2 regions of the Kribbella amoyensis genome follow, and region 2 is predicted to be linked to the other one. Evidence: riboswitches for the same ligand, from Rfam matches in the RefSeq annotation. Region 2 holds a riboswitch; the other holds the start of a gene.

Region 1 (3,336 bases), 3.1 Mb from region 2:
CGGACGTGGTCCCGCGACCGCGCTGGCCACGGCACACCTGGACCCGTGGACGTACTACTCCTCCCCCACGGTCGTCGACGACGTCGCCCGGTTCGCGCCGACGGTGCTCGGCCACGCCGCCGACGGGGACGCGGTGGCCGGCGGCATCGTCGACCAGGCCGTCGCCGATCTGGGCGAGACGATCCGGACCGCCGTCGCGACGATGCGTCCGGGCGAGGAGATCCCGGTCGCCTGTGTCGGTGGGCTCTTCGACGCCGGTGACCAGCTGCTCGAACCACTGGCCCGGCAGCTCGACGACCGCGCGGCGCTGACCAAGCCCCTCGGGACACCGCTGGACGGCGCGGCCCGGCTCGCCCGCGGAACGCTGCAGCCGTACGACGACCTGGTCACCGTGCACCGCCGCCCGGAGTGACCCCTTCCGCCGACCGGTCGGTGCGGTCATCGTTGGTAGCCGTCGCCGACAGGCAGAGGACACGACGATGAGCAGACGACAGCACCCACCCTTGTTGCTTGGCGCAACCACCTTGGACATCACGCCGCCCGCCGGGCATCCGATGGACGGGTACGCCGGCCGCCTCGGCCCCGCGACCGGTACGGCGGACCCGCTGCGCGCCACCCTCGTCTGGCTCAGCACCGAGGACGACTCCGGCGTGCTCTGGCTCAGCCTGGACGCCGTCGCCACCACGACCGAACTCGCCACCGAGCTGGCCGAAGCGGCAGCCACCGCGACGGGCATCCCCGCGGAACGCGTCCTGGTCTGCGCGTCCCACACGCACTCGGGTCCGTCCGGGTGGTCGGGCCGGATCCACCCCGTGATGACCGCCGAACGCGAACCCGACCTGGTCCGCGCCCTCACCACGACCGTCGCTACCGCCGAGATCGCCCGCATCCCGGTCACAGCGAGCTGGCGATCCACCGAGGTTCGCGGCGTCGGGACCAACCGCCATCACCTCGATGGTCCGCACGACGCCACGGTCGGCATCCTCGCCCTGACCGACCAGGCGGGGACCACGGCCGCGGTGTTGGTCGACTTCGCCTGTCACCCGACCGCGTACGGCGCCGAGAACCTGCTCTGGTCCGCCGACTGGCCGGGCGCCGCACGGGATCGGCTCGACAGTCCCGTGGTCGGCTTCCTGCAAGGGGCGGCCGGCGACGTCAGTCCGCGGTTCACCCGGCAAGGTCGGGACGCGGCCGAGATCGGCCGACTCGGCGGACTCCTGGCTACCGCGGTCAACGACGCCCTGGCCGAGGGCGGGATCCCGTTGCCGTCGATCGCGCCGACCGTGCGGCGGACGACGATCCGCCTGCCCGTTCGCGAACTCCCTTCTCCTGAAGAGGTCTCCGCGATGGTCGACGCAGCCGAGGCCGCCGTCCGCAGCGGAGACGGACCAGCCGCCCGAATCGCCCGCACCCGGTTGGAGGGCGCGCGTGGTCAGGCCGCGATGCTCGCCGCGGACCTGCCGGCCGAGCTCGTGGTGCCGATCACGGTCGTCTCGCTCGGCCACGTCGCCTGGATCCACCTGCCGGTCGAGCCCTTCGCGATCCACGGCCGCCGGCTGCAGGACGGAAGCGAGTACGGCGTCACCCGGGTGATCGGCTACACGGACGGGTACTTCGGGTACCTGGTCGACGCGGAGGCCCGCCGGACCGGTACGTACGAGGCGCTGATCAGCTACTTCGACCCGGCCGCGACCGATCGTCTCCTGGCGGCGGCGACCACGCTGTCGATCCGAGCACCTTCTCACGATGTGTCCACAGATCTCATTGAATGAGATAGCTGCTGGCGCGCGGACCGGGCTGTTGGTTACCGTCTTCGGCAGGTCATGAGTGCCAGCGACAAGCCCCGGCTAGCTGGCCGGCAACCCTCCTCCGCGGTGGGGTGCCCCGGGTGAGGACCAGGCCGTGCGGACACCCCGTTCGGCAAGTGCGGACCCACCGGGAGCCAGCGTGTCCATCCTCTCCATCCTCGAGCCTGCCAATCACACCGCCGTCGTCCGGCCGTCCGTGGCCCGGCTCAGCACCGGTAGCATCCCCGCGACCGTCGGCGCCGACCTGCTCGTCCCGCTGGCCGACGGCCGGGTGACGGACTACGCCAACTTCGACCACGGGGCCAGCGCGCCCTGTCTGGAGTCGGTGCGCGCCGCCGTCGAGGCCGCGCTGCCGTCGTACGCCTCGGTGCACCGCGGCAACGGGTACGCCTCCCGGATCACCACCCAGTGGTACGAGCGGGCCCGTCGGCAGGTGCACGAGTTCGTCGGCGCGCGGGACGACTACCAGGTGATCTTCACCCGGCAGACCACCGACGCCCTGAACCTGCTCGCCCGCGCGGTCCCGGCCGACGCGACCGTGATCGTCTTCGAGTCCGAGCACCACGCGGCCCTGCTGCCCTGGCCCGCGGAGCGCACCGTCCGGCTAGCGGCGCCCGAGTCGCCGGCCCAGGCCATCACCGCCGTCGCCGACGCGCTGCGGACGGCGCCCGAGGGACCACGGCTCGTGGTGGTCACCGGCGCCTCGAACGTCACCGGCGAGATCTTCCCGATCGCCGAGCTGGCCGCTGTCGCGCGAGCCCACGGTGCCCGGATCTGCCTCGACGCCGCACAGCTCGCCCCGCACCGCGAGGTCGACATCGCCGCGCTCGACGTCGACTGGGTCGCCCTGAGCGGCCACAAGCTGTACGCCCCGTACGGTGCGGGCGCGCTGGTGGGCCGGACCGACTGGCTCGACGCGGCCGACCCGTACCTGCTCGGCGGCGGCGCCACCGCGGCCGTAGCGGGCGACACCACCGTCTGGAACGAAGGGCCGGCCCGGCACGAGGGCGGCTCCCCCAACGTCATCGGCGCGATCGCCCTGGCGGCGGCCTGTGCGGCGATCAGCGAGCACCGTGATGCGATCGAGCAGCACGAGCGCAGCCTGCTAGCCCGGCTCCGGACCGGACTGGCCCAGCTCCCCGGCGTCACCACGTACTCGGTCTTCGGCGAGGACGCCGACCGCGTCGGTACGGTCTGCTTCACCGTGGACGGCCTGACGTCCACCCTGGTCTCCGCGGCGCTGTCGGCGGAGTACGGGATCGGGGTGCGGGACGGGAAGTTCTGTGCGCACCTGCTCGTCGGTCACCTGCTGAACGACTCCCCCGAGCACGGCACCGCCGTCCGGGCGAGCCTCGGCCTCGGGACCACCCGCGAGCACGTCGACCGCCTCGTGAACGCCGTCCGCACGCTCACGACGAGCGGCCCGCGCACCGCGTACGAGGAGTCCGCGCACGGCTGCCAGCCGGCCGAGGACCCGCGCGACCTCGAGGCTCCCAAGATCTGGTGAGCCCTGCTGTGCCGGCCGGCC
Region 2 (3,336 bases):
GTTCGCTGGACCCGGCCGGGCTGGCCGAAGCGCTGATGGCCGGCGTGCGGAACGACGAGGTCCGGGCCGGTGGGCTCGTCACCTCGCTGCTCGCCCACGAAGACTTCCTCATCGACCCGCTGCCGAACCTGCTCTTCACCCGCGACTCCAGCGTGTGGATCCGCGATTCGGTGGCGGTGACGTCGCTGGCGATGCCGGCCCGGTCCCGCGAGACCCAGCTGACCGAGCTGATCTACAGGTTCCACCCGCGCTTCACCGGCGCCGACAAGGTGTACGACCACCAACTCGAGCACGTGGAAGGCGGCGACGTGCTCGCCCTCGGCCCCGGCGTCCTCGCGGTCGGTGTCGGCGAGCGGACCACCCCGGCCGGCGTCGAACGACTGGCCCGCCGGGTCTTCGCGAAGGACCTGGCCCACACCGTCCTCGCCGTCCCGATCGCCCAGCAGCGGGCCACGATGCACCTCGACACCGTCTGCACGATGGTCGACGTCGACGCCGTGCTGATGTACCCGAACATGGCCGAGGAGATGCGGGCCCTCGCCGTCACGACCGACGGCGACCAGCTGCACGTGGCCGAGCCGGAGCCGTTCCTGGTGGCGGCGGCCAAGGCGCTCGAGATCGACACCCTCCGTCGCATCGACACCGGCCTCGACCCGGTCACGGCCGAACGCGAGCAGTGGGACGACGGCAACAACACCCTCGCCCTGGCCCCGCGGGTCTGCATCGCCTACGAGCGGACCGTCGAGACCAACGCCCGCCTGGAGGAGTCCGGGATCGACGTCATCCGGATCTCCGGCTCCGAGCTCGGCTCCGGTCGCGGCGGCCCGCGCTGCATGTCCTGCCCGATCCTTCGCGACCCGCTCACCAGGTCGGCCGACTCGGGTCGATGACGCTCTGTCGACCGTCGTTCGATCCACCCCGTGGAACGCGATCACTCACAGTGAAGTAAGCCTTGCGACACACGGAGTGAAATCGGGGGTTGTCCCCGGCCCGTCTTGTGAGTAGTCTTCATGCCTAGGCCCAGGCCCTGTTGCTCCCCCGTCAGCAGGACTTGGGCCGTCCACGTTCCTGGGGCCAACCCAGGCCTCCGAAGGGCCCGCACCTCGTGCGGGCCCTTCGGCATTTCCGGCCGCGCCCTGGTCCGGGGCTCGGTTGTGTGGTGAAGTCGGAAGGAAATCCACGGGCCGCGGCGCGAATCCGGTGCTAAGGTCCGCGACAGGTCAAGAGCGCCAGCGCGAAGCCCCGGCTCGCTGGCCGGCAACCCTCGTAGCAGCGGGTGGGGTGCCCCGGGTGATGACCTGGTCCGGTACGCCGAGTACCGGGCAAGCCGCGACCCGAAAGGACCGTGCGTCTCATGCGCTCCGGCGAACCTCCCCCGCCTTCCACCGCGGGCCCCCCGACACCGGCACGACCCGAGCAGGATCCCGGCGACTCCGTGACGGCGGATCCGGCCCGGTACGACGGCCGCGGTGCTCGGATGGCCGGCGAGTTCGTGTTGACGGCACCCGTGCTGGTGGGGGAGTTCGTGCGGCTGGAGCCGTTGGAGTACCGGCACGCGGCCGATCTCGCGGTCGCGGCCGAGGAGGATCGGAGCAGTTACCGGTACACCTGGGTACCGACGGCCCAGGAGATCGACGACTACCTCGCGGCCCAGCTCGCTCGGGCCGATACCGGGCGACTGGCCCCGTACGCGCAGGTGGACCCGGCCACCGGACGGGCGATCGGCGCGACGGCGTACTGGGATCCGCGGCCCTGGCCGGACGGTACCGGGCTGAGCGCGATCGAGGTCGGGTTCACCTGGCTCGCGGCGTCGGCGCAGCGGACGGGGGTGAACGCCGAGGCGAAGCTCCTGCTCTTCAGTCACGCCTTCGAGCAGTGGGGTGTCGCCCGCGTCGACTGAAGACCGATGCCCGCAACCTGCACTCCCGCGCCGCCATCGAGAGCGTCGGCGCCACCTACGAGGGCACCCTGCGGAGCTGGTCCCGCTCCTGGGTCCCGGGTGAGGAAGATCGCCTCCGCGACTCCGCGATGTACTCGATCATCGACAAGGACTGGCCGACCCGCCGCACCCGTCTCCAAGCCCGGCTGGCCCTGCTCCGCCCCACCAGCCAGGGCACCAACCAGCCCCTGCCCAAAGTCCGTCGAGGCAAAGCCCGAACCGGCTGGGCCACCGGCTGGTAATCCGGGCCCTCCGCAACAACCCGGGAAGGCATCGGTCCTGGCGGCAGATCCGCGGCAGTTCCATGACAGTGCCGACGGCAACTATTGCCGGCAGACACCGACGAAGGGACTCCATGAAGAAATCGCTGACCAGAACTACCGCCGCACTCGCGACGGTCGCTGCTGCCACGGCAGTACTTACGCCCGCCGAGGCCGCTACGACTGCGGCGTGGGACTGCCCCGCGGACGCCTACGGCTGCCTGTGGGACGGCTACCACGGCACTGGCGACCGCTACGTGGTTCGCGCGACCGGCGGGTACCTCCTGCCCGCCGGGTACAAGGACAAGATCTCGTCGATGCGGGCCGTCCGGGCCCGAAAGATCATCCTGTACAACTGGCACGCAGACAAAGCTGCGTACGTCCCCATCTACGAGGTGTTCGGTCCCAACGGCGTGGGGGCCAACGTCCTTCCCCACGAGAACACCGCGGACCGAATTGTGGTCCAGGTCTGAGCGCTGCGGGATAGAGCTGGTCCCCTGCTGCCCGTCTGCAGCAGGGGACCACTGGTTTCAGCGGATGGTGAGCTGGCGGCTGGCCAGGCCGGCTCGGGCGGCTCGCTCTTCGGTGCTGAGCGGGGCTTCGGTGGCGAGCGCCTTGTCGAGGGCGGCGGCGAAGTCGGCGGCCGGCTTCTCCAGGTCGGCGGCCTCGGCGTCGGCGGGGAGCTCCCAGACCGGGGCAAGGACCCCGAGGGCCCGGAACGAGCCGATCAGGCGGCTGCCGTCGGTGAGGGCCGAGCCGCCGGCCGCGTGCAGCCGGGCCAACGCGTCGAGCAGGGTGTCCTCGGCGTGCGGCATCACCCAGCGCAGGTACCGGCGGTCGCCGATCTGGGTCCAGTACGCCGCGTCGACCGAGTCCAGGCGGACCGTCGGGGAGGCGGCGGCGTTGGCGCGTTCGAGGCCGGCGGCGACCTCGCCGGTCGGGTCCTCGACGTTCTCGCCGACCCAGAAGTCGAAGCCCTCGTGCACCTTCACGGTGATCGGCTCGCTGGTGTCGATCAGGTCCTGCAGCCGCGGACCGTCCTTCAGCAGGTCACCGAGCTGGATCGGGTTGCCCGGCTCGGTGGTCAGCGCGGCGGTGATCGCGTGGCCGACGTCGCGACTCGGGTCGCCGGTGGAG

The links. A riboswitch is a leader RNA that binds a small molecule or an ion and turns the genes downstream of it on or off. The one in region 2 is predicted to bind S-adenosylmethionine.
Region 1: another riboswitch for S-adenosylmethionine. It lies ahead of FB561_RS23535 (aminotransferase class V-fold PLP-dependent enzyme); the one in region 2 lies ahead of FB561_RS38205 (GNAT family N-acetyltransferase).

What each region holds. Positions count from the first base shown of each region.
Region 1 covers NZ_VIVK01000001.1:5,023,206-5,026,541, reverse strand. Annotated here, with positions in the region: gene FB561_RS23545 (N-acetylglucosamine kinase) at 1-412, shown strand, start outside; gene FB561_RS23540 (neutral/alkaline non-lysosomal ceramidase N-terminal domain-containing protein) at 480-1,772, shown strand; SAM riboswitch class IV at 1,820-1,933, shown strand; gene FB561_RS23535 (aminotransferase class V-fold PLP-dependent enzyme) at 1,948-3,315, shown strand.
Region 2 covers NZ_VIVK01000001.1:1,931,094-1,934,429, reverse strand. Annotated here, with positions in the region: gene FB561_RS09255 (arginine deiminase) at 1-890, shown strand, start outside; SAM riboswitch class IV at 1,219-1,335, shown strand; gene FB561_RS38205 (GNAT family N-acetyltransferase) at 1,436-1,900, shown strand; gene FB561_RS38200 (GNAT family N-acetyltransferase) at 1,876-2,181, shown strand; gene FB561_RS09245 (peptidase inhibitor family I36 protein) at 2,295-2,672, shown strand; gene FB561_RS09240 (DUF5926 family protein) at 2,730-3,336, opposite strand, start outside.